Regions from separate parts of the Cytobacillus sp. C11.1 genome, predicted to be linked through region 2. Evidence: riboswitches for the same ligand, from Rfam matches in the RefSeq annotation. Region 2 holds a riboswitch; each other region holds the start of a gene.
The links. A riboswitch is a leader RNA that binds a small molecule or an ion and turns the genes downstream of it on or off. The one in region 2 is predicted to bind S-adenosylmethionine.
Positions count from the first base shown of each region.

Region 1: another riboswitch for S-adenosylmethionine. It lies ahead of AC3ZVC_RS24760 (homoserine dehydrogenase); the one in region 2 lies ahead of AC3ZVC_RS19125 (methionine ABC transporter ATP-binding protein).
Region 3: another riboswitch for S-adenosylmethionine. It lies ahead of AC3ZVC_RS20180 (O-methyltransferase); the one in region 2 lies ahead of AC3ZVC_RS19125 (methionine ABC transporter ATP-binding protein).
Region 4: another riboswitch for S-adenosylmethionine. It lies ahead of AC3ZVC_RS22380 (2,3-diketo-5-methylthiopentyl-1-phosphate enolase); the one in region 2 lies ahead of AC3ZVC_RS19125 (methionine ABC transporter ATP-binding protein).

Region 1 covers NZ_CM176935.1:4,969,635-4,975,774, reverse strand. The annotation lists gene AC3ZVC_RS24770 (YsnF/AvaK domain-containing protein) at 1-167, opposite strand, end outside; gene AC3ZVC_RS24765 (NUDIX hydrolase) at 462-1,094, shown strand; SAM riboswitch class I at 1,194-1,298, shown strand; partial or broken gene AC3ZVC_RS24760 (homoserine dehydrogenase) at 1,405-2,618, shown strand; gene AC3ZVC_RS24755 (hypothetical protein) at 2,702-2,896, opposite strand; partial or broken gene AC3ZVC_RS24750 (CBO0543 family protein) at 3,054-3,518, opposite strand; gene AC3ZVC_RS24745 (cation:proton antiporter) at 3,796-4,944, shown strand; gene AC3ZVC_RS24740 (YetF domain-containing protein) at 4,967-5,161, opposite strand; gene AC3ZVC_RS24735 (DUF421 domain-containing protein) at 5,212-5,604, opposite strand; gene AC3ZVC_RS24730 (DNA-3-methyladenine glycosylase) at 5,722-6,140, opposite strand, start outside.
Region 2 covers NZ_CM176935.1:3,837,643-3,843,782, reverse strand. The annotation lists gene selB (selenocysteine-specific translation elongation factor) at 1-84, shown strand, start outside; gene AC3ZVC_RS19135 (C40 family peptidase) at 435-1,433, shown strand; gene AC3ZVC_RS19130 (CsbD family protein) at 1,515-1,706, opposite strand; SAM riboswitch class I at 1,914-2,018, shown strand; gene AC3ZVC_RS19125 (methionine ABC transporter ATP-binding protein) at 2,099-3,112, shown strand; gene AC3ZVC_RS19120 (methionine ABC transporter permease) at 3,102-3,767, shown strand; gene AC3ZVC_RS19115 (MetQ/NlpA family ABC transporter substrate-binding protein) at 3,873-4,703, shown strand; gene AC3ZVC_RS19110 (M15 family metallopeptidase) at 5,035-5,598, shown strand; gene AC3ZVC_RS19105 (M42 family metallopeptidase) at 5,666-6,140, opposite strand, start outside.
Region 3 covers NZ_CM176935.1:4,062,457-4,068,596, forward strand. The annotation lists gene AC3ZVC_RS20155 (YdeI/OmpD-associated family protein) at 1-294, opposite strand, end outside; gene AC3ZVC_RS20160 (aminotransferase-like domain-containing protein) at 410-1,612, opposite strand; gene AC3ZVC_RS20165 (GNAT family N-acetyltransferase) at 1,693-2,265, opposite strand; gene pdxR (MocR-like pyridoxine biosynthesis transcription factor PdxR) at 2,357-3,727, shown strand; gene AC3ZVC_RS20175 (PH domain-containing protein) at 3,826-4,209, opposite strand; gene AC3ZVC_RS20180 (O-methyltransferase) at 4,243-4,827, opposite strand; SAM riboswitch class I at 4,939-5,045, opposite strand; gene AC3ZVC_RS20185 (coiled-coil domain-containing protein) at 5,162-6,140, opposite strand, start outside.
Region 4 covers NZ_CM176935.1:4,524,384-4,530,523, forward strand. The annotation lists gene AC3ZVC_RS22375 (2-hydroxy-3-keto-5-methylthiopentenyl-1-phosphate phosphatase) at 1-459, opposite strand, end outside; gene AC3ZVC_RS22380 (2,3-diketo-5-methylthiopentyl-1-phosphate enolase) at 452-1,684, opposite strand; SAM riboswitch class I at 1,770-1,876, opposite strand; gene AC3ZVC_RS22385 (pyridoxal phosphate-dependent aminotransferase) at 2,154-3,326, opposite strand; gene AC3ZVC_RS22390 (carbon-nitrogen family hydrolase) at 3,479-4,264, shown strand; gene AC3ZVC_RS22395 (DUF2087 domain-containing protein) at 4,304-4,885, opposite strand; gene AC3ZVC_RS22400 (methylated-DNA--[protein]-cysteine S-methyltransferase) at 5,070-5,570, opposite strand; gene AC3ZVC_RS22405 (PAS domain-containing sensor histidine kinase) at 5,567-6,140, opposite strand, start outside.

The sequences.
Region 1 (6,140 bases), 1.1 Mb from region 2:
ATTTTTAGGTTTACACCATAATTGTCTGCAAAGCTTTCAAGATTTGCTCCATCTTTTGAAACAATAACCAGGTTTTCTTTCTGGTACCCGTTGGACTCTGCTCTTTCAATTGCATCTTTGAGCTCATGCTGTGTATCATAACCGCCGATTAATATATTTTTCTTCATATTTTCTCACTCCTATAGTCTTGTTTTTTTCTGACTTTCCCGGAAGAGCGTCTCGGGAAACTCTATTAATAGATTAGGGAGCAAGGACGATACGAAAAATATTAATTTAGGCGGCTAAGCGAGAGCCTGAGCAGGCATGGTTTCCTGCATGAAACTATTTTTCCATGCAAGTAAAATATAAACGAATCCCGAATATTTAACAGGTACAAGCCGTATGAATTAATAAATCTAGGTGAATACAGTATGATAGTGATATCACTCTATTATCTGGAACTTGCTGCTGGAGGTGGATATATGGAGATTGAGAAGCTGGCTAAAAAGCTGAAAGTCCGAACCCCTGTTATATTAGGGAGTGAGCGGTTTTCGAAATTTGCCATTTTGCTTCCGCTGGTTGAAATGAATGATGAAATTCATGTTCTGTTTGAAGTGCGTTCGCTTAAAATGAGGAGGCAGCCTGGTGAGGTATGTTTTCCGGGAGGAAGAATTGATCCTGGCGACAGGGATGAAGAACATACTGCTGTCCGTGAGACATCAGAGGAACTGGGGATTAGCGAAGACAGCATCACAGATATCTCCCCGTTGGATTACATGATTTCTTTTGGGCAAATCATATATCCTTATGCAGGCATTATTAAAAACCCCGGCCAAATTGTGCCTAATCCTGCGGAAGTGGAAGAGATCTTTACTGTGCCGCTTTTGTTTCTCAAGGAAGTTAAGCCCGAAACTTACCATGTGAATTTTAAGGTAGAGCCTGAAGAGAATTTTCCTTTCGACTTAATTGTTGGAGGCGAGAATTATAATTGGCAAACACGGAAGATAGAAGAGGTATTTTACTATTTTGAGGACAAAGTCATTTGGGGACTCACAGCAAGGATTCTTAAGCATTTCCTTGAAATCATTTGCGAAACCCCCAGTGAGAATAATTAAAAGTGAAAGCGTTTTATGAAAACTATTTTTAAAAAAGTGGTTGACGCGGCTCATTTAAATGTTTATGATTTATCTTATTAATTTAAATACTTTAAAAACTTCTTATCAAGAGAGGCGGAGGGACTGACCCTATGAAGCCTCGGCAACCAGCATATATTTGCCCGGTGCCAAATTCAGAGGAAATTTAATTTCCGAAGATGAGAAGGCGGAATGAATGGTACGTTAATTCAAACCCCTTCTTGTCTGTTATGGGCAGAAGGGGTTTTTTATGTTGATAAAGGCACATTATTAAAGCAGGGGGAATGCAATTATGTCAGCTATATCAGTAGGGCTTTTGGGATTTGGCACAGTAGGAAAAGGTGTTTATGAAACAATAAACAAACATCAGGGACGGCTTAAAGCAATACTTGGAAAAGAAGTGAAAGTCACTGCCATTCTTGTAAAGAATGTAGATAAGCATGCTTTACCTGAAAAGGACGTACTTCTGACTGATGATTTTCAAAAAATTATTGATCTTCCAAAGCTTGATGTAGTGATTGATGCGATTGTTGGGAAGGAGCCGGGCTATACATATTTACGTCAGGCTATTACAAGAGGCTGCCATGTGATAACAGCAAATAAAGAAATGTTTGCGCATCATGGTTGTGAATTAAAAGTGCTGGCAAAAAAGCATAATGTCTCATTGGGCTTTGAAGCAACGGTAGGAGGCGGGATTCCCATTATCCAGACTCTCAAACAGCTGCTTAATGCCAATAAAATTGAGAGGATTGAAGGCATCCTAAATGGCACCTCCAATTTTATTCTAACAAGTATGCGTGAAGAGAAGCTTTCATTTGAAGCGGCGTTAAAAATCGCCCAGGAAAAAGGGTACGCAGAAGCGATCCTGAAAACGACATCGAAGGATACGATGCTTTTTATAAAGCGGTCGTCCTGAGTGAACTTGTATTCGGGAAAGCGCCGGAGTGGGAGAAATCAATAAGGATAGGCATTACCGATATTTCAATCGAGCAAATCAATATTGCTTCTTCTTTGGGCTTAAGGTTTAAGCATGTGGCTTCTCTTGAGAAGGAAAAAAGTGCAGTCCAATGTACAGTAAAGCCTGTATTGGTTGGAGAGTCCCATCCTTTGTACAGGGTTGAAGGGGTACAAAACGCGGTTTCAATTGATGCAGATATAGTAGGGAATATAAGCCTCCAAGGGCCTGGAGCGGGAATGTTTCCAACAGCGAGTGCCATCGTAGAGGACTTAATTCATCTTGGTACAAATGATTTCCCAGCTGTCTTTGAAGAACTTAATGCTGAAGGGATTGAAGCGGGCTTGCCTGTTTGGGCATTGTTCGGTAAAGCGGACAAAGCAGAATTGCCTGAAGACTTTGATATCCTTGGAAGAGTTTCAGCGGATGCGGTGATTGTAAAGGCCTCAGAGGAAGCTGTAGCTTCATTGGACGATAACACTGCAGTTGCTTATCAAATACTTGGAGATCATGGCTTTGCTGAAATTCGGGCAGAATTGCAGCCAGTATAAGAAGTGAAGTCCATAAAAAAACAAACAGGAGGAGCAGCTTATGGGCTGCCCCTCCTGCATTATACTTATAGAGATGGTGGATGTTATGCCTGCTGATTTTTTAATAAAGACTGATTTAGTCCGGAGTATAGATCCTTCACATGAACCGTCACTATCTTAGCGCCAATCTGGACATGGACCATATTATCAAAAACAGCTGTTACCAGGCCGTTTAATGACACATTCGTACCAATATTTAAATCCTTATCAGCAACCTTCACGTTCTTCTTATCTGCCATTGTAACACCATCCCATTCCATTTTATTAAGAATCATTCATACAAAGAATATTGCCTTTTTATAGTAAAATAAACGCTCAAATGAAAAAAGTCCAGTAAAAAAGCCTGTTTTTTTATCGACAAATTCCATTGGGTACCAGGTACCTGTCGAATTTTCTTTAACGGAAGACAGATGATGGCACATCAAACTGGTTCCATAGGAAGATGGTAAATAGGATGGACAGGATCCAGGCTGCTACGGGCCGTTTGTGGTGAACTATAAGAATGGTAAACATGATTGTGTTAAAAAAGATAGACCACTTTAAGCTCCATCCATTAGAGTATTTAATCAGGTTTAATTTAATGTCAATGATTTCATTAACAGTATAGAGGAGAACCCAGCCTGCAATGTAAAGGATCTTCTTAAATAAGCTGCGGTTTTTGGGGAATCTGTATAAAAAAATGAGAATGGTGGCTGGGTATTTAACGGCCATGATGGAAAAAGTGACATGAGTGTTGGTCAGGCGGACTTGCTCATCAATTCCCTGTGGATTATATCTCCACATTGGGTAGTGGTCAGATAGCAAATATAAATAAAGAAAGTCCCCCAAGATGAAGAAAAGCAGAGAGGGATAATAATTTCTCCAGTTTCTCCAATCTCCCCATTTCCATAAAGCAAAAAATCATACAAAAGCATAGAGCGCATTCAATCGATTCATCCCCTTACCAGTGCACAAACCTGTCCATTCCTATATTATCCAATAGAAATGAATTTTAAAAAAATAACTTAGGTCCTTAGTTTGTTTTTTCAGTGATTTTCCTTAAATCCCAAATTGGTCCTAACTTACAGGAATGAATTTGCAAGGAAAGGGGTATGGATACTTCATAAATATAGCTTACAAAAAGGATGATATACTGCACATGAATATGCCTCTTGCCATAGGGCTAATTTTTCTTGTCCTATTTATTACTGCTCTTATCGGGATAAAGATTCTAAGGATACCTGATATTGTTATTTATATTATTTTAGGAGCCGGCATCGGCTTTTCCGGATATTTCCAGGATACAAAGGTAATTGAGGTTGCTGGGGAGATAGGTCTAATCCTGCTATTCTTCCTGCTTGGAATGAAATTCTCTGTTCGTGAATTAAGAAAAAATGGGAATAAAGTTTGGAAACCAGGTCTTTTGGATGTCCTGCTTGGTGTGGGAGTGACAACGGCAATTGCCTATATTTCTGGTCAAAACTTATTTGTATCGCTGTTAATCGGAGGAATTGTATATGCTACAAGCTCCTCTATTACGGTCAAGCTTCTGGAAAGCAAAAATCGCCTTGACAATAAGGATTCCGAATATATACTTTCCCTTTTAATTTTTGAGGATCTAGTTGCGCCAATCCTCGTGACAGTTTTAATTGGCTTAAGCGGAGAAAGCTTTTCATTTGTAGATTTTCTTTTAATCTTTCTAAAAGTAGCCCTCTTAGCCGGGATTGCTATATGGATGAGCAGAATTGTTCTTCATAAAGCCCAGCATTGGATGAAAAAGGTTGCGAATGAAGATTCGTTTTTAATTTTAGTATTGGGAGTAGCGATTACCTATGGAGGCTTCGCTGTATTCCTTGGGCTTTCAGAGGTAATTGGCGCTTTTCTAGCTGGAATCATGCTTGCCGGTACGGTCGTAAAGGACAAAGTGGAAGAAGTCGTTTTTCCAGTCAGAAACCTCTTTCTTCCATTTTTCTTCCTTAACTTTGGTCTTTCACTGGAGTTTAAAGAAGATGTACCGTCAATTGGGCTCCTGGCTGTTATCGTCTTATGGTCAATCATCCATAAACTGGCTGTGGGTTATTTTGGAGGACAATGGTATGGATTATCTAAAACGGATTCCCTCAAGTCGGGATTTTCACTAGCCTCAAGGGGTGAATTCTCTGTTATTATTGCAGGATTGGCAACAGGAGGACTAAAGGTATTTGCTGGTGCTTATATCTTAATTGCTGCCTTAATCGGTATGCTGCTGTTCCAACTGGCCCCCCGTATTCAGTCATGGCTGAGTAGAAAACAGGAGAAACAAGCATAAAACCGGAAAAAGTGCCCCTTCGCTAATGAAATAGGAGCGGCTCTTCCGGTTTATTTTTATCATCTTTTAATGAAATATGAAGTTCTTTTTTCTTATTTACAGCAGCATAAAATACATCCTCAAGATTTTTAATCTGCTTTTTTAATAATTCCCGCTTAAGCCACTCTTCGCTAATGTTTTCCCGCCGCATGATATTTCTATAAAGAATACCGTCCACAATGATGGGGAGCTCCCAGCTGCTTTCCGTAATAGGAGAAGAAAAATGCTCTACCCGGTTTTCTCACGCAGCATCCGCAGCACATTGTCAATTGAATATTTAATGGTTTCCATATTCTTGACAAGAAACTGCCCTTTGTAAATGACGATAGTTGGCTCAAATGTGACCAATTTCCCAAACTTTCTATTTTTAATCTTCAAATAGGAAACAAGCATTTGCAGTGAGGCAATGCCAATCACTGCGAACATGGTGAAGAGGTGATTAACCTTTGGTTCTGCTATGTCGGCGCCAACAACAGATCCCAGGGTTAGGATAACTAAAAAATCAAAGACGGGCAGCTCGCCTATGGATCTTTTTCCCATAATTAATGTGACAGCTAATAATAATGGCAAGATCGTATAGATCCTTCCAAGGACCTTCATTAAATCAATAAATGCATCCATGACAGCACCCCATAAAACTATCTTTATCAGACATTGTTGCTTTAGTTTTTCTTTTTTACACAGGGAGTTTTATGAAAATGATGAAATTATTGAAAAAGTTCTTCAGCGATTGGGTAATTAACCCCTCTTTCTATGCCGTGATACGAAAGGATTGCCGGTAATCCAAAATCTCCAAGGATAATCCTTAGCTTCACCGGAGTTGTCGATCCCAATCCTTTTTCCGCATGAGATATCCTGTGGGGTGGTTCCTTTTGCAATCAGAAGAGGAGGCTCGGTAAAGCTGCTGCCATAGTCTCCCATGGTAATTCCTAGAGCTTTCGTCAATTTTCCAGGTCCATTTGTGAGATTCTTGGGGATGTCTATGTTTCTCCTTTGTTTCATAAGTTCAATCCCATCAACGGGCTGGACTGCCCTAATTAAAATGGCTTCAGGCTTTTCAATGGGGCCACTGACGACATTCACCAAACAGTGAGTATGCATGACATATGTATAGGCAACTCCAGCCTCGCTGAACATTATTTCAGTCCGCTTTGTTC
Region 2 (6,140 bases):
ATTCCTTTTTTAGAGAGGCTCGACTCCATGGGATATACAAACAGAATCGAAAACAAAAGAGTTTGGAGAAAAACAGATCGTTAATGTAAAGCTGGTCCTTAGACCGGCTTTTTTATTTATATTATTTATAAAAAGTAGGATAAACAGCTATAGTTTGAAATCCTTTTTTGTTTTTTGGGGGTATTTTCTAGTAAAAAGTCTATTAAAAACATTCTAATAATTTAGGGTGGATTTCACTTGTTTTTCCATGAATAGTTCAGATTTCTAATATTTTCTAGTAAAAAGTAACTATATTAAATTGGTTGGTTTAGGTTTTAGAGGGAGGTTAAGGAGTAGGATGATAGTTTTTCCATCCACTCCAATATTTTCAGGTAGGATTATACTAGATTTATTACTAATATTAGGTTGTCAAAGAAATTTAAGGAGTGTACAACTTGAAAAAACAACTACTTACAATGGCTGCGACAGCTGGTTTATTGTTTACAACGTTCAATGGTGAAGCAAGTGCTCATGAAAATAGATATAAAGTTCAGTCAGGCGATACATTGTGGAGAATTTCCATTAATAATAGTTTGTCAGTGGAAGAATTAAAGAAATGGAATAATATTTCTGGTTCAACTATTTATACGGGACAGTCTTTATCTTTGTTGGCACCGCACAGTCATGAGGCTTCAACTGATACATCAAGCAGTGGAGCAGTCAGCTATACAGTGAAATCAGGCGATACTTTATGGGAAATTGCAAGAACATATGGCCTTTCCGTCAGCACTCTTAAGAGTTTGAACGGACTAAGCAGCGCTACTATTTATCCAGGCCAAAAGCTTAAGGTAAAAGGCACATCTCAAAGTGTTTCTTCACCTGCAGCAACGGCTTCTGCAGGAAGCAGCAGGGTCTATACAATCCAAAGAGGCGACACTCTTTCAGGAATTGCATCTCGCCATAACTTATCGGTTTCACAATTAAAGGGAATGAATAATCTTTCTTCTGATCTTATTTATGCAGGTCAAAAGCTAAAGGTTTCAGGTGCAGCTGTAAGTCAGACAACAGAAACAAAAGTAGCGGCTCAGACTGCATCACAGGTTGACGAGCTTATAGCGGAAGCTAAGAAATATATGGGTGTCCCATACGTATGGGCAGGAAGCACTCCGTCAGGATTTGATTGCAGTGGCTACCTAAACTATGTATATAGCAATGTGGGAATCTCGATTCCTCGTACAGTAGCATCCATTTGGAGCGCTACGAGGTCAGTTTCATCACCAAGACCAGGGGATCTTGTCTTCTTTGAAACGTATAAAGCAGGTCCATCCCATGCCGGAATTTATCTTGGAAATAACAAGTTTATCCATGCAGGTTCTTCACGAGGTGTAGAAATCAGTGATATGAATAATACCTACTGGAAGCCACGCTATTTGGGTGCAAGAACAACTTTCTAATCTATTACCAAATTTTTTATGTATCAAACATAGAAATGCAAAAAGGTAACCAACGTCTAGACCGGCGTTGGTTACCTTTTTTTAGTTTCTTGAATCATTAAAAGTTTTGGAGAGGGCTTCTTTGGCATCTCCCCATTTTTCTTTGGCTTCGCCCTTCATTTTGTCCATATTGCCTTCAGCTTCTTTTGATTCATTATTTGTAAATTTACCGTATTGCTTTTTCAGTTCGCCTTTTAGTTGGTCTGCATTCCCATTTGTTTGGTCACGATTCATATAAGATTCCTCCTTCATTATCTATTGCTTTTTATTTACCCATAGCACGACTATTAAAACAAAATAAACAATTATAAATATTTCCTCAAAAAAAATTTTTCTTACTGCCGCAACAATGAAAGCGTTTCCGTTAATTATTTGAGTATAAAACGCTTATTGACAATTCTTTTGTATAGATATAATATTTTCACTATCAACTTAATAGCTAACTTATCAAGAGTGACTGAGGGATCAGGCCCTATGACGTCCGGCAACCTCCAATTCGGAACGGTGCCACTTCCTGCAGAATGATTTCATTCTGAAAGATAAGTCGTAATAGATACGCGATGCCTCTTTCCGAATGGAAAGAGGTTTTTTATTTAAAAAAGGGGAGAATGAACGGGGGGATCTGCATGATAGAAATAAAGGATCTGGTAAAAGTATATGAAACAAAAAAAGGGAGAGTAACAGGTGTTGACCATGTGTCACTTACAGTGGATAAAGGAGAAATTTTCGGAATTGTAGGATACAGCGGTGCGGGTAAAAGCTCGTTGATCAGATGTTTAAATTTGCTGGAAACGCCGTCTTCAGGGGAAATAAAAATTGATGGACTATCTTTAACCTCATTAGGAAAAAAAGAGCTGCGCCAGGCGCGATTAAAAATAGGTATGATTTTTCAGCATTTTCACCTGGTTAGTTCGAAAACAGTCTATGAAAATATAGCTTTTGCTTTAAAAGCAGCACACAAGACGAAGAGTGAAATAGATGCAAGAGTGAAAGAATTGCTCGATATGGTGGGTTTAACGGATAAGAGGGATGTCTATCCTTCACAGTTAAGCGGAGGTCAAAAACAAAGGGTTGGAATTGCCCGGGCATTGGCTAACAATCCATCCGTCCTCCTATGCGATGAGGCAACATCTGCGTTGGACCCGAGCACAACGAAATCGATCCTGTCGCTTTTGAAGAAAATTAATAAAGAGCTTGGCTTAACCATTGTATTAATCACCCATGAGATGGAGGTTGTTAAAGACATTTGTGATCGGATGGCCGTCATGCAGGATGGAAAAGTTATCGAGGAAGGAAAAGTGTACGATCTTTTCTCAAATCCTCAGCAGCCGCTGACAAAAGATTTTATTAACAGTATCCTTCAATTTGATTTGCCGGAAAAGCTTTTAAAGGAACGAAAAGGAAAGATTATTAAAATATATTTCCAGGGCAGTATCGCAGAGGAATCCGTCATCTCAGATGTGTTTCAGCAATTTAAAGTTAAAGGCAATATCCTTCACGGGAAAATTGAGTATATACAGGAAACTCCGCTTGGAATCTTTGTAATGGAACTGACAGGTGCTCCGCTCGAGATTGAACGTGCCATCCATTATATAACTGAACGAACAAGAAATCTGGAGGTGATCCGCGATGCAGCTTGATAGTTTAATAAGCATATTGCCTGAACTCAATAAAGCTTTTTTTGAAACAGTCTATATGGTTGGCATTTCAATAGTAGTAGCCATTTTTGTGGGGATGCCGACTGGCGTGCTGCTATTTGTAACAGATAAAGGGCTATTCCTGGAAAATACCGCTTTTAAGAATATAGTTGGCTTTATCGTAAATATGGTAAGATCCATTCCCTTTATTATATTGCTCATTGCGCTTTTGCCTTTAGCCAATTTGATTACTGGAACAACGATTGGGCCGACTGCAGCATCTGTTTCACTTTCAGTAGCGGCCATTCCATTTTTCGCAAGAATGGTTGAGCAGTCTTTACGGGAGATCGATAAAGGTGTAATTGAAGCAGCTGTAGCTGTGGGAGCATCACCGTGGATGATTATAAGGGACGTCCTTGTCCCTGAAGCAAAACCTGGAATTGTCCAGGGAATTACAATCACAGTCATTAGCCTTGTCGCATATTCAGCGATGGCCGGCATTGTCGGCGGCGGTGGTGTGGGTGACCTGGCCATCCGTTTTGGATATTACCGATATGATAATACAGTTATGTTTACAACCGTTATTATTCTAATTTGCCTGGTCCAAATATTCCAATTTGCTGGAGACCGGATTGCAAGATTAGTTGATAAAAGATAGAAAAAAAGTGGGGGCGGTGAAATATCGGCGATAGCCTGAAACCTCCACTAAATGAATCGCACCTATAGACGATCGTCTAAAAAACACAACAGGGGGAAAATGGAAATGAAAAAAATTGGATTACTATTCATGCTTGTACTCTCATTGGGCTTATTGGCAGCATGCGGCAGCAAAGAATCATCTTCAGAAGCAGCCAGCGATAAAAAGGAAGTTACCATCGGGGCTACATCAGGACCGTATAGTGACATGGTTAGCAAGGCAATTAAACCAGTACTTGAAGATAAAGGTTATACAGTGAAAGTAGTTGAATTCAGTGATTATATTCAGCCAAACCTGGCCCTTTCAAAAGGAGATCTGGATGCAAACCTATTCCAGCATAAAGTGTACATGGAAAACTTCGCAAAAGAACATAACATCGAGTTATCAGAGGTAGTTGTGGTTCCAACCGCGCCGATGGGAATCTATTCTAAAAAGTTTGATTCACTCGAAGAAATTGAAGACGGAGCAGCGATTGCCATTCCAAACGATCCAACAAATGCAGCACGCGCTTTCTTGATTCTCGAGGAATCAGGGCTAATTACATTAAATCCTGATGCAGATCCGCTTACTGTTTCTGAGAAAGATGTAGAAAACAATGTAAAAAACCTGCAATTTAAACCGATCGAAGCTGCCCAGCTCCCTCGTGCGGTAGATAGTGTTGACCTGTCAGCTGTTCCAGGGAACTTTGCCTTAGCTGCAAAAATGGATCTGCTTGATGCACTGCAACTTGAAAACATGCCAGATCAATATCGCAATCGTGTGGTCATTGATACGAAAAATGAAGATGCCCAATTTGCTAAAGACCTAAAAGAGTCTGTTGAGTCAGCAGAATTTGAAAAAGTCATTGATGAACAGTTCAAAGGCTTTGGTAAACCAGAATGGATGGAGAATCAATAATAATATTAATGAAGAAATGCGCCGGTTCATGCCGGCGTATTTTTATATTTTCTTTTAGGTTATTAAAGTTATAATTCTTGGTTGTTGATGAAATAAAAGCTATGACGGAAAACAGCTCGAAACAGCTTATAAACTTTTTTAACCAGAAAGATAGGTGATAGAAACGATGGTCTTTGGCGCAAAACAGCTTGAAGCGATGCATAAATGGTCAGAACCGACACGAAAAGTGGGTCGTACCAGTCCGAAACCCTACAAGTGAACTTAACCAAGAATCTTGTTAAAATAAGAATGTTATTTGTTTTAAGATCCAGCAAAGAAAGGACACAAAACTTTGTTTTATAAACAGCTAGGGAGCTTTATTCTGTTTTTATTAGTAATTACAACAGTCGGACTTATTTTCTATCAATATATACAGCAAGCAGAAGATCCATATTTAAAAGATGTGCCGCCCCCGACTGCCTTGCATCCTTTGGTTGCAGATAAGAAGGATGAGCTGATTGCTAAGGCTGCGGATAATGGCATCAATGTGGTGATCACCCAGGATTTTAGAAGTATCCAAGAACAGGACGCACTTTATGAAAAGGGGCGTTCAGAAGAAGGCAGCATCGTTACGCATGCAAAGGGCGGCGAGTCGTACCATAACTTTGGGCTGGCCATTGATTTTGCGTTGCTGACTGTTGATGGTCAGGTGATTTGGGACATGCAATATGATGGGAATGGGAATTCAAAAGCAGATTGGATGGAGGTTGTCGGGATTGCCAAGGACCTCGGTTTTGAATGGGGAGGGGACTGGAAGCATTTTAAGGATAATCCTCATTTGCAAATAGATTTCGGCCTTTCCATCTGGGAGCTGCAAAGAGGGAAGAGACCGCCAAAAATAGAAAAAACGCCATAAAGATAAACTGCACCCCAATAGTTAGACACATCTAACAATTGGAGGTGCAGTTTTTTTTAGAATAGCATTATAGTACCATCTCTGATTGTACATAGTGGTACAGCAATTTGGCTGTATTTTCAATTGAATCTTCATGTGTACGCTCGAAAGCATGGGAAGAGTCAATTCCGGGTCCAATCAATCCGTGTACAATATCATGTCCAGCTCGGATGGCAGCTGATGCATCTGAACCGTAGAAAGGATAGATATCGAGTTTGTAGCCAATTTGATGGTCTTGTGCCAGCTGAACAAGCCGCTTTCTTAATTCATAGTGGTATGGGCCGCTAGCGTCTTTTACACATATGGAAACCGTATATTCATCTGTGGATTGGCCATCACCCATAGCACCCATATCGACTGCCAAATACTCTACCGTTTCAGGCGTGATATTTGAGTTGCCGCCGTAGCCGATTTCTTCATTATTAGAAATAAGGAAGTGTGTTGTATATGGCAGCTCCAGGTTTTCCGACTTTAGCTGTTTAATAAGCTGGAGAAGGATGGCG
Region 3 (6,140 bases), 220 kb from region 2:
ATTGGTGAACCGAATCTGGCGCGCGGCCTGTACATTCTCCGTTTGCTGGATTAGAATCCCATGGGCATCCTTTAGCAATGCACCTTTGTGAAACAGAAGCGCACAATAATCTTTAAATCCATGAATTAAAACGATGTTTTTATTCTCAAACGTGTAACAGGGATGCATCCACTTATACTCTTCGGTCAACTCACAGTCAAGAACGATATTTCTTAACTTCTCATATTCTTCTTTCCACTTTTCGGCTTTACTTAAAAATTCATCAACCTCAGAATTCAATCTGCTGGTTGTCATCAAGAACACCCCTCTTCAATTTTTCGATCTGCTGAAAGTTAAGAATGATCATTCTCAGTTTCTCCAATTCTTTTCGTCACTTTTTGGCTTTGTTTGAGTATTCATCAACCTTGAATCATTTACCAAGATCCGCTTGGCAAGCAACGACGTTCCCCAATCTGCGAATCCCCTCTGCAATTTCCTTTTCATCCTCAAAACTAAATGAAAGCCGAAGAAATTCCGTCCCATCCGATTGGTCCAAGAAAAAGTATTTACCAGGAATAAAAGATACACCCTCCGCTAGCGCTTGTGTCAGCATTTTTGATGTATCGGTACCAGGAATTTTCATCCAAACGAAATAACCGCCTTCTGGCACATACCAGGAAGCTGATTCAGGCAGGTACTGTCCCAATGCCGAGAGTAGAACGGCACATTTGGCCCGGTATGTGTCTCTCATGGTTAAGAGTTTTTTCTCAAAATCCGTGTTTGCCAGATAGACAGCCATGGTTGCTTGAGCAAACGGATGATTCAGATCTTTTTTAAACCAGGCCGATGCATGAATGATTTCCCTTGCTCCTGCTATCCATCCAATACGCATTCCTGGTGCCACGATCTTGGATAACGAACCGACATGCAGAACTCTAGACTTTTTATCCATAGCTTTCAATGTTGGCACATTTTGATTAAATGATAATTCCCCGTAGGCATCATCCTCAACTATTAAGAAATCATAGCTGTCGGCCATATTTAATAGGTGCTGCCTGCGTTCTTCTGTCATTGTCGTTCCTGTTGGATTTTGAAACGTTGGAATCGTATATAGAAAACGCGGCAGAGCTAGCCCTCTTCGTTTCCTTTCTGCTAAAATTCCTTCCAGTACATCAGTTTGAAGTCCATGCTTATCTACAGGAATACTGATTATACGCTTCGTATAATTTTGAAAAATTTCTAAAGCCTCCATATAGGTGGGAGACTCTACTGCCACGATTGACTCCTCATCCAGGAGAATGCGGGCAATTAAATCGATCGCCTGGCAAGCGCCTGAAGTTATCAAAAGCTCTTCTTCCGAAACAAAAATATCCCGCTCTTTCAATCTTTTTAAGATCTGTTCCTTTAGCTTTAATATTTTGGGACTTCCAATATAGTGGAGCGGCAAATCCTGCTCCTCTTCGAATAAACTGGTAACAGCTGCCTTTACCTCTTCGACAGGCACAAGGGCAGGTGCTGGATAGCCGCAATGCAGTCGTATACAATCTTCAGGAATCTCCGGAATCCACTCCCCAGGAGGATTATTCTGGAGAGCCCTTTTGATATTCTCAGGAAAAAAAGAAGCAGCATTCACTTCTATCCACACCTTTCTAGTAGCTTTTACTATCGATTATAAACTTCTTGCCTGGGATGCTCCACCAATTCAACAATACCTTAATAAAGCAAGTGTTCTTCGAATTGTCTTTTTACTTTGTCCCACTCTTCCTTTATGACACTATATAGGACAGTATGACGGATAGTCCCTTCTTTTCGTATCATATGATTTCTAAGGATGCCTTCTTTAACCGCACCGATTCGTTCTATCGCTTTTTGCGAACGGATGTTTTTATGTCCGGTTTTAATTTGTACACGGTTAAGGGAAAGTTCTTCGAAGCAATATTTTAACAATAAATATTTACAGTTTGTATTAATATTTGAGCGCCAATAAATAGGGTTCACCCAAGTTGAGCCGATTTCAAGCCGTTTATGTTGGTTTGAAATATCGAGAAACCAGGTTGCACCGATGATATTCCCTGTATTTTTATTTACAATGACATAAGCAAAATCGGTGCCTTGCTCACGTTTTTGTATAGCATCCTCAACATATTGAATAACCCGGCTTTTGTCAGTTAAATCGACAGACACATGCTCCCATATTCGTTTATCCTGAGACGCTTCATAAATCCCTTCTATATGCTCAAGTCCCATTGGAATTAACTGTACAAAATTGTTTTCTAATTTTTTCATAATATCACTCTCCTTGAATCTATTAAAATTGATTTCTGGTATGATTTAAATAACCAAAAATGATTTTTAATATAATACCAGGAGTGATTATATGGAACTTCAAATTCTGCTTTCGGATCATAAAACAAAATATAAGCAAATCTATGAACAAATACAAAAAGCGATTTTAGATAGAAAATTGCCAGCTCATGCTAAACTTTCTGCAAAGCGGCGTTTGGCTGAACAATTAAACGTAAGCATCATGACTGTTCAAATGGCTTATGAACAATTGCAGAGTGAGGGATACTGTTATTCAGTGGAACGCAAAGGATATTTTGTTTCGGAAATTCAGGATGAATGGCACTATAGTGAGAATGATACAGCTGCTTTTGAGAAAAGAGTTCAGGATGAGTATCTTATCAATTTTAAAAATGGGCAGATTGATGCCTCTGCCTTCCCCTACAAACATTGGAACAGACTATATCGAAAAGAGCTTAGTGAATCCAATGGCAGCAATGCACCGTGGCAGGGAGAATATTCTTTCCGTGTACAAATTGCACAATACCTGCAACAGGCTAGAGGGCTGGCCTGCCAGCCGGAGCAAGTGTATGTATTCAGCGGTTTTCAGCAGCAATTACTAAACGTATGTTTGTTTTTTAACCGGAGAGCCATCGGAACAGAGGATCCTGGTTTTATTCGGGCAAAATCTGTTTTTGAACAATTACAGCTGCCATGTCATCCGATTTCTGTGGATGAAGAAGGATGCCGTGTGCCTAATGAGCCAGTAAAACTATTATATTTGACACCAGCTCATCAATATCCGACCGGCACGATAATGTCTATTGCTAGAAGGGCTGAGTTATTAAATTGGGCAGATAAAGAGGATGCTCATATTATCGAGGATGACTATGATTCTGAATTTCGCTACAAAGGAGCACCTATCCCGACATTATCCCATCTGGATTCAAAAGACCGTGTGCTTTACTTTGGCACCTTTTCAAAAACATTGCTGCCGTCCCTTCGAATAAGTTATCTTGTTATGCCAGCTTCTCTTCAACAAGACTTTGAAAAGTTTAATACTTATCAAAAATCGACTGTTTCAAGAATTGATCAGCGGGTTGCTGCAAATTTTATGGAAGAAGGAAATTATATATCCCATATAGCAAAAATGAGAACTCTATACCGAGCCAAAAGAAACTGTTTAATAGAAAGCCTATCAAACCATTTGGGAGAACAATTTGAAATCATAGGGGATACAGCAGGCTTACATATCATCGTGACATTACCCGAAGGATTGAATGAATCAAAAGCAATCGAACTGGCAAAGTCAAGAGGAGTTGAAATTGATGCTGTTTCACCTATGTATCTGCTTCACAAGCCAAACCATCAAGTAATGCTTGGATATGGTGCACCCACTATGCAGGAAATTCAGAGAGGGGTCCATTTAATCGCTAATGTATGGAAAGATTACGTAAGTAATTAGGATTTCTTACGATTCTTATAAAAAACCCCGAGGCATATATTCAAATATTTTCGCCCTTTTTAATTTATTAAAACCAATACCTAAGTTGAAAAGAGCGCTTATCTTACAGGATAACGCTCTTTTGTTGAAGTGGAAAACAAGCACATCTTCTCCTTAACAGCCACCATAAAATCAAACATATTCATGCCCTGAATTTGCTGGAATTTGTACAAGTCTTGATTATAGTACAAATGAATATGCTTTCCTGTGATTCCTCTTTTTTCTGAAAGGGAAGCGATATTCCTATACTCAAATTCTTCAACAAATTCCTTGTTTGTGTCTGATACCTGGATTCCACAGAATAGCAGTCTTTTGTTCGTTGCCGCAAAGAAGCCTGCCTGCGGTGCTAAACAGTAATGTGCTACTAATGAACAGCTTAAACATTCAATAACGTTTTCACCCTCATGCAGTACATGTTCAACCTGATTTTTCACAAGATTCATGAACGATCCCCCAATTCTAGTGATAATTTCATTCTATAAATTAACCCCAGTCTTAACTGCCAATATCAGCCCGGTAGACCAATCTAATTCTGTAATGTCCAGGTCAGGTCTGTCCTGCAAAGTTTTTAAGAGTTTAGTTGCTTTGATTCTATATTTTTCTGGTAATTTCGATTGCGGAAACACATCATGAATCACATAAAAACCGCCAACATTTAAATGGTCCAACGTTTTGTCCAACAGCTCGAATTTTCCCGGCCACGTATCGGCAAAAATAAAGTCAAACCGTTCTGATAGGTTTTGAATAAAGGCTGCTCCGTCCTCGCAGCAAAATGATACTCTCCTGTCATTCCCCAGGTGCCTTCTTGCGATGGACTGAACTCTTGAATCAATGTCAACCGTTGTAAGCGTGCTGATTTCATCCATTCCATCGATGATCCAGGAAGCAGACGCTCCTGTACCTGTTCCCAGCTCTAAAAAGCTGCCCCCTGGTTTTGAGGCAGCCAATCCCTTTAGTAAAAAACCTGTTTTTCTATCACATGACTGCTCAAAGCCGAGCAGTTGCGATTCCTGTAATATCTTTACGTAAGCTTCCGGTACCTGTATAACGCTGCTTTCCATTATGTCAATTCCTCCTCTTCCATAGCTCGTATCTTTATATCCCATTCATTTGATAAAAAGGCAACAAAAAAGACCTCTTATCATAAGAGGCCTTTGTACTTTATTAACGACCTCTTATCTCCCAGAGCGTTAACTCTGTTGGAATTAGCACCTTCCTGAAATAATCAGGGGTTGCTGAGGCTTCGCAGGGCCAGTCCCTCCACCTCTCTGGATAAGAATTTGATTATAGAATTATAATTAATTTCGAATAAAGTATTGCATAGTTTTAGCAAAATGGCAATACTTTAATACCTCTCTTCAAAAAACCTATTCCTTTTTAGCAGGGTACGAGGTTCTATTGAACAACTTCCTCCCCCTGATAAATACGAAACGCCGGAACAATCGTATCCGACACGACCTCTTTTCCTTTTTCCCGAATAAAGTCCAATTTATAATATGCATCAAACCTCTGGCTGATTTCTGTTTTCACCAGTTCAGGCGGCGTGACGACGATGAATTGGAACTTCAGTTTATCGGCAACAGCGAAGATTGGGTCAAGCACATGGGCCGATGCCGCTTGGCCAAACGGATTATCACAGACTAACGGAACCCAGCTTTGGTCAGTTTCACTCTTAACAGATAGAAGCATCATCATCATGACCATTCGGGCAGATAGCTTTTGGCCGCCGCTGCCATCGGATTTCGTTTTCGAACCCTGGTTGATCGTCTGCCAGGTTGAATAATGTTCGCGCTGTGGCTTTCCATACATAAAGGCATTGTCTGTACGCATGTTATAAACCAAAATCTCTGGGTATCGATTTCTGAGGGAGACAAATAAAATCTGCTCATCACTGATGAGCTGCTTGATTTCCTGATCCAGCTCCAAATTACTGTCGTCAATCAACTCGAATCGCTTCGTAATTTTGTTAATGGCTGAAACAAAATGCTGTTTCAGCAGCGGTTCGACCTCTTCCGCTTTTTTAGGCAGGATGTCTTCTTTTAGCTGAACAAGCGGGAAAGATCCCCGTTCATTTTTCAGCTTCATTTTCGCAATCATGGAACGAATCGCTTCTGCAATGCTCATCACCTTCATGCTTGCACGGCTTGCCCAGAAGTTTTGCGCTTTTTCTGCCCGTTCTTTGTCACGTTCCAACTGCTCTAAGCCGCTCTGTGAAAAACGCTTCATGTTTTGAACGACACTTTGAATATGAGCATAATGCCTTGTATCCATATGATCAAGGGTGGTTAAGACTTCATTCTTAAAGCGGACCTCCCAATCCTTTCCTTCAATTGAAAGCTTTAAATTGCGCAGGGATTGTTCAATTTTCGCGTGC
Region 4 (6,140 bases), 690 kb from region 2:
CATAATGGATGGCTTGCAGCAGCCGCAACTGTTATTACATTCATCATCACAGCTATGGGGCCATAAAATTTTGATTGTTTCGCCGCTAAAATCTGAACCATTGCAATAAACAGCATCAAACGGGCCATATTTTTCTAAGACTGGCTCCACAAAAAAGTCAATTCCGCCACTGACAATATAAAGTGGTATATTTTCTTTTTTCAAATAATCCACAAATTCCTGAAAGCCAGCTCTTACCTTGCCATTTTCCAGTGTGAATTTTATAATGTCTTCCTTAAGGCTGCTTGGAAGGAGGGAAAACATCTTCCCTACTCCTTCCTGAATTGAAATTTGCTGTGACAATATTTTATTCTTTATCTCCTCCCATTCAGGCGGGGCAAATTCTTTCATAACGTTAATGATGTTATCTTTTTCCGTAATGGTCCCGTCAAAATCACAAAAAACAGCTATATTAGGCATTTTTAGCTTTCACCTCTGTATGTCCCCATAAATCTATCGCCTTTTTTAGTTCTGGATAATCTGAAGGAGATTCTGATAATGAAATTCCTTTTAAAGTTAAATCAATCGCTTGGCGGAAGGCTAAGCCGCCGCCTTTTGCACCATTCGGATGCCCATGTACTCCCCCGCCCGCATTGATCACACTGTCCGTTCCAAAGTCATGGTAAAGCAGCGGCACCAGGCCTGGATGAATGCCTGCTGATGGTACTGGAAAGGTCTTTTTGCAGAAATCTTCGGATGTTAATGATTGTCCTATCGAAATCGCCTGCTCCTTTTCAAGTGCCACTGAACCATATGGTGAAGGGAAAAGCGATAAATCTGCTCCTGCATATCTCAGAAGCTTGCCCAGAAGCAGAGAGTAAGAAATTCCATAGATGCTTGAAGCAGACAGGGCACCGCTGACAGCAGGATGTGCCATAATCGGCAGCCCAACCCCGTCATCTTCTCTTAACTCCTGCAGAACATCCAGTCCATATGCAAAAACATTAAACAGGAGGAGGTCCGCACCAAGGCTTGCTGCTTTTCTGGCTTTCTCTTTCAAATCAAAGGTCCTGCCTGTTAAATTCACTGCATAAAGTGTGCGATGACCGGTATCTTCAAAAACCTGGCCAAGTACCTTTTTCCCTTCCATAATCCTTTCTTCAAAAGGGGTGAGTTCATTTTCAAACAAAATTTCATCATCTTTCACAATATCGATGCCGCCAAGTGCTTGTTCCCTCAACTGTGAAGTTAAAAAATTCATATCCTTGCCTAGAACACCTTTAAAGATGCTCATCAGCAGCGGCCTGCTGTGGACATTCAGCTTTTCTCTTAATCCTTCAATGCCGAACCGAGGGCCAGGGAAAAAGGTTTTGATCTCATCGGAAAACTGTAAATCTATTAACTTAATCTTTCCGTCCAGTGATAGCTTTCCAAAGACTGTTGTTAAAATGGCTGGCAAATCCGGACTGAAATTAGCAGTTGGATAAGCGATTTTGATAATGGCGGCCGTTTCCTTGCTGCCTTCCTCTGTTAAAAGGCCTTCAACCGAAACAACTCTGCCTTTATGCTTACGGAGCTGATTCTTTTCCAGTTCAGGTAAATGAGTCCATGAACCGACCGTAAGGCCTAATGCGATTTCCTCTGCTTTTTTCTCAGGATTATGTTTTGCATCATGGATTAGATAAGTTGCGATAATTTCACTCATATATTTTCTTCCTTTCATTTCGGCAAAACCGGGCAATAAAAAAACCTCTTCAAATAAGAAGAGGTTAGCAGCTTGAACTAACATCTTCTTATCTATCAGCTTTAATAAGCTGCAAGAATTAGCACCGTGCTTACTGGTAAGTCGGTTGCCGGGCTTCATAGGGCTAGTCCCTCCGCCTGCTCTTGATAAGAAAACGAAATTAATATTTAGTTAATTTTGAATTAAAATTTACTTAGGATTATGACAGGGTAAAAAACTTTTGTCAATAGATTATCAGAAATAAATAGGGGTTTTTCAACCATGAGTATTGATTCCGCTACAGGCACTCAGCGACCGCGGGATTCCGGGAGTCTCCTCGGCGTTCCTCGCCTAGGGGTGCTCCCCTTGGTACGCTTTTCCCGCTGGATTCTCGTACCTTCCGCTCCAATCTACCAGTGCTATAACAAGAATAACTTTAAGATAGGAAAGTTTAAAATAAATTTAATGCCCTAATTCGGTCTACTGCTTCTTTAAGCCTTTCTTCTGAAGTCAGCAGGCCAACACGAACATATCCTTCTCCATATTGTCCAAACCCTATGCCAGGCGCAACGGCAATATGGGCTTTTTCAAGCAAATAATCAGCAAATTCCTCGGATGTAAAACCTATAGGAATTTTTAACCAGGCAAAGAAGGAGCCTTCAGGTGCTTTAACATTCCATCCTATTTCCTGGAGGCCTGAAATGAATATATTTCGTCTTCTTTCGTAAAGGGCATTCAGTTCTTTGACACATTCCTGTGATTCAGTCAACGCAGCTGCCGCAGCTTCCTGGACAGCTCCGAACAAGCTTACATATAGATGATCCTGCAAAAGGTTCAAGGCAGAAATGACGCTCGCATTTCCAACCGCAAAACCAATTCTCCATCCTGCCATATTATACGTTTTTGAAAGTGTATAAATTTCAATTCCTACCTCTTTTGCCCCCTTTGCTTGCAGAAAACTGACCGGCTTCTTGCCCTCAAAGCCAATGCCGCCATAGGCAAAATCGTGAATAATGCAAATTCCATGTTTTTTGCCAAGCTCAACTGTTTCCTGGAAAAACTTCTCACTGGCCACGGCTCCAGTGGGATTGTTTGGATAATTGAGGAACATGAGTTTGGCAGCATTCAGCTTTTCGTCTGTAAGCTCGCTATAAAGAGGCAAAAAGCCATTTTCCTCCCGTAACGGCATTGTCACCATTTCTGCTTTTGCCAGCGCTACACCTGACCAATAATCCGGATAACCGGGATCTGGCACAAGAACATTATCGCCAGGGTTTAACAGGCATTGAGGTATCTCAACCAGGCCAGCCTTTCCTCCAAACAATATGGCTACCTCCGTTTCCGGGTCTACATCAACCTCATATTCTCTTTTATAAAAATCAGCAGCAGCCTTTTTCAAATAGGGAAATCCCTGAAAAGGTGAGTATCTGTGATTTACTGGCTTTTCGGCTGCACTTTGGAGCTTTTTAACAATATGGCCGGGAGTAGGCTGATCGGGATTTCCTTGCCCAAGATTGATCACATCATGGCCTTGTTCAAGTTGCTTCCCAACCTTTGATACTAAAGATGCGAAAAATTGCTTCGGCAAACTTTTCAGCAAATCAGAATGAGGATAATTAATCAAAGTTTTTCACCTGCTTAAAAAAAAGATTGAAAATATAGTCACAAATGATATAACTTAAATGATAAGTTGTAAAGTAAAATTTTGAAAATTGTTATCTATCGGACTAATTTTAACATAAGTAAAAGAGAATTAAATGTTTGAGGGGGATTTTCATGAAATTAAAGATTGCTTGTTTGCAAATGGATATTGTGTTTGGCAAACCAAAAGAGAATTTTAAAGCAGCCGAAGCAATGATTGAAAAGGCGTTAAAATCAAACCCTGATGTTATCGTGCTTCCAGAGCTTTGGACAACAGGCTATGATTTAACCAGATTAAATGAAATAGCAGACAAGGATGCAGCTGCAGCCCTCGCCTTTTTAAAAGGGATTGCAAAAGACAGGCATGTTCATCTAGTGGGTGGATCTGTTGCAAATAAAACCGCCGGAGGCGTATTCAATACTCTTTTAGTCGTAGATAAAAACGGAGAACCTATCCACCAGTACAGCAAGCTGCATTTATTCAAGCTAATGAATGAGCATCTCTATTTAACAGGGGGGAAAGCAAAGGGCGCTTTTACATTGGAAAATAGACTGTTTGCAGGGATGATTTGCTATGATATCCGTTTTCCGGAGTGGATACGGGCCCATACAGCGGAAGGAGCAGAAGCTTTATTTGTGGTTGCTGAATGGCCATTGGCCAGGCTGGCCCATTGGCGTGCACTTTTAATTGCACGGGCCATTGAAAACCAATGCTATGTGATTGCCTGTAACCGGGCCGGCTCTGACCCTGAAAATGTATTTGCCGGCCATTCTATGATTATAGATCCTTGGGGAGAAGTTCTAGCTGAGGGTTCAGAGGAAGAAGAAATCCTGGTGGCTGAAGTCGACCTTGACATGGTGAAGGAAGTTCGTAAAATGATTCCTATCTTCACGGACCGCCTGCCGGAATTTTATCAATAAAATATTCAGGGCCCTAGCTTTTATAGGGCCTTGCTTTATTTACCCTTCTATTTTTGCCCACATTTCCGGCGGATTTAATTCGTAGATTCCTTTTTCCCTGTACATATAATGATTGATAATGAATTCTCTGCGTATCGTGGCGTAATCTTCATGATACTGTTTAATATATTCATTGAGTTCTTTCTCTTCGTATTTTTTCCCCATTTTCAGCCCTTTAATAAGATGCTCAAAAACCATTAGCTTCTTCTTTCTCTGGGCTGGAATATTTTTAAGCTTTCCATCGCTTGTAAAGAAGTTATCGATAACCTTCTGATTCTCAATATTCATTTCCTCCATCTTTTTCACCTCCTCCATATCAGCCAGTTTCGCAAGCACACTTGATTGCTGTTTCAGCACAGATTCATTCAAATAAAAATAGACAGTATTTTTATCTCTGCGCTGGTAAACCAGGTTTATATCCCGCAATTTGTTTAAATGATGTGTGATGGTTGGCGGCGTCAGCCCCAGTTTCCCTGCAATTGCCTGCCCATGCAAAGGTCCTTTAGCGAGAAGAAATACAATCCGGATTCTTGTGGGATCACCCATTGTTTTATAAAAAGCTACTAAGCGATTTAATTGCATTATATATGAACGCCCCCTAATTTCGATGTGCATCTAATTAGATATATATCAAAATATTAAGATTTAGTCAACTTCAAAATCAGGTTTAAAAAAAGCTATTTTCTCATAGATTGTTGAACAACAAACCATACGAAAAGAGCATTAAAAAAATCACCTGAAAGGTGATTTTAAAAGGTAAATGTATCTAACTCTTAAACCCTGCCCCTTCCAGGGACAGGAGCTTCTCTTTAATATCCGTCCTTGTTCCGGCATATCCGGTAAGAGATTTATTTTTGCCGATTACCCGATGGCATGGAATGATAATGGGCAAACGATTGGCTTTGTTTGCTTGACCAATGGCCCGAACCGCTTTTTCTTTTCCAATCTTCACAGCAATATCCTGATAGCTTCTCGTTTCTCCAAAAGGAATAAGTGAAAGCTCCTTCCACACAGCTCTCTGAAAAATGGTCCCCTGGGGGTCTATTGGGAGATCAAATACCTTTCTCTCCCCTCTAAAATATTCATCAAGTTGAAGTGTACATTTCTTTAGCAGGGGGTTTGATGGATCAAACCTCAATGGACATTCTTCTTCCCCCGCAAGAAAATCTTCCTCCCCAATGTATACTGCCGAAAGAAGCTCCTCTTCCAGGACAATATAAATGTCTCCTATTAGCGTTTCCGTTCTCGAATAAATTCTGCTGTTCATTGCTCTCCCGCCTTTTTAATATATGGCAAATAAATGTGAAACACGGTTCCTTTTCCCAGTTTGCTTTCCACTTCAATCGTTCCTTTGTGCTCCTCAATAATTTTATATGTAACCATGAGCCCAAGTCCAGTTCCTCTTTCTTTAGTGGTATAAAAAGGTTCACCCAGCTTTTTAATTTTATGTCCTGGTATTCCGGATCCCTCATCCCTGATCGATACCTTGATTTTATTATCTCTGCAGGTCTGAAGTGAAACAGTTATATATCCGCCTTTGGGCATGACCTCAATCGCATTTTTTATGATATTGATAAATACCTTTTTCATCTGATTTGGCTCACAAAAAACAAGAGGCAAATCCTTTCTGTGATAAGTCCTGAATTGAACATTATGCAGTACAGCCTGAGCACTTAGAAGGTCAACCGTCTCTTTCATGATTTGGGCGATATCTTTTTCGACAAACTTGACAGCCTGAGGTTTAGCAAGAATGAGGAATTCATTAATAATTGAATCAATTCTGCTCAGCTCTGTGGTTATCACATTAAAGTACATGGAGTGGTCTTCCTCAACGCTA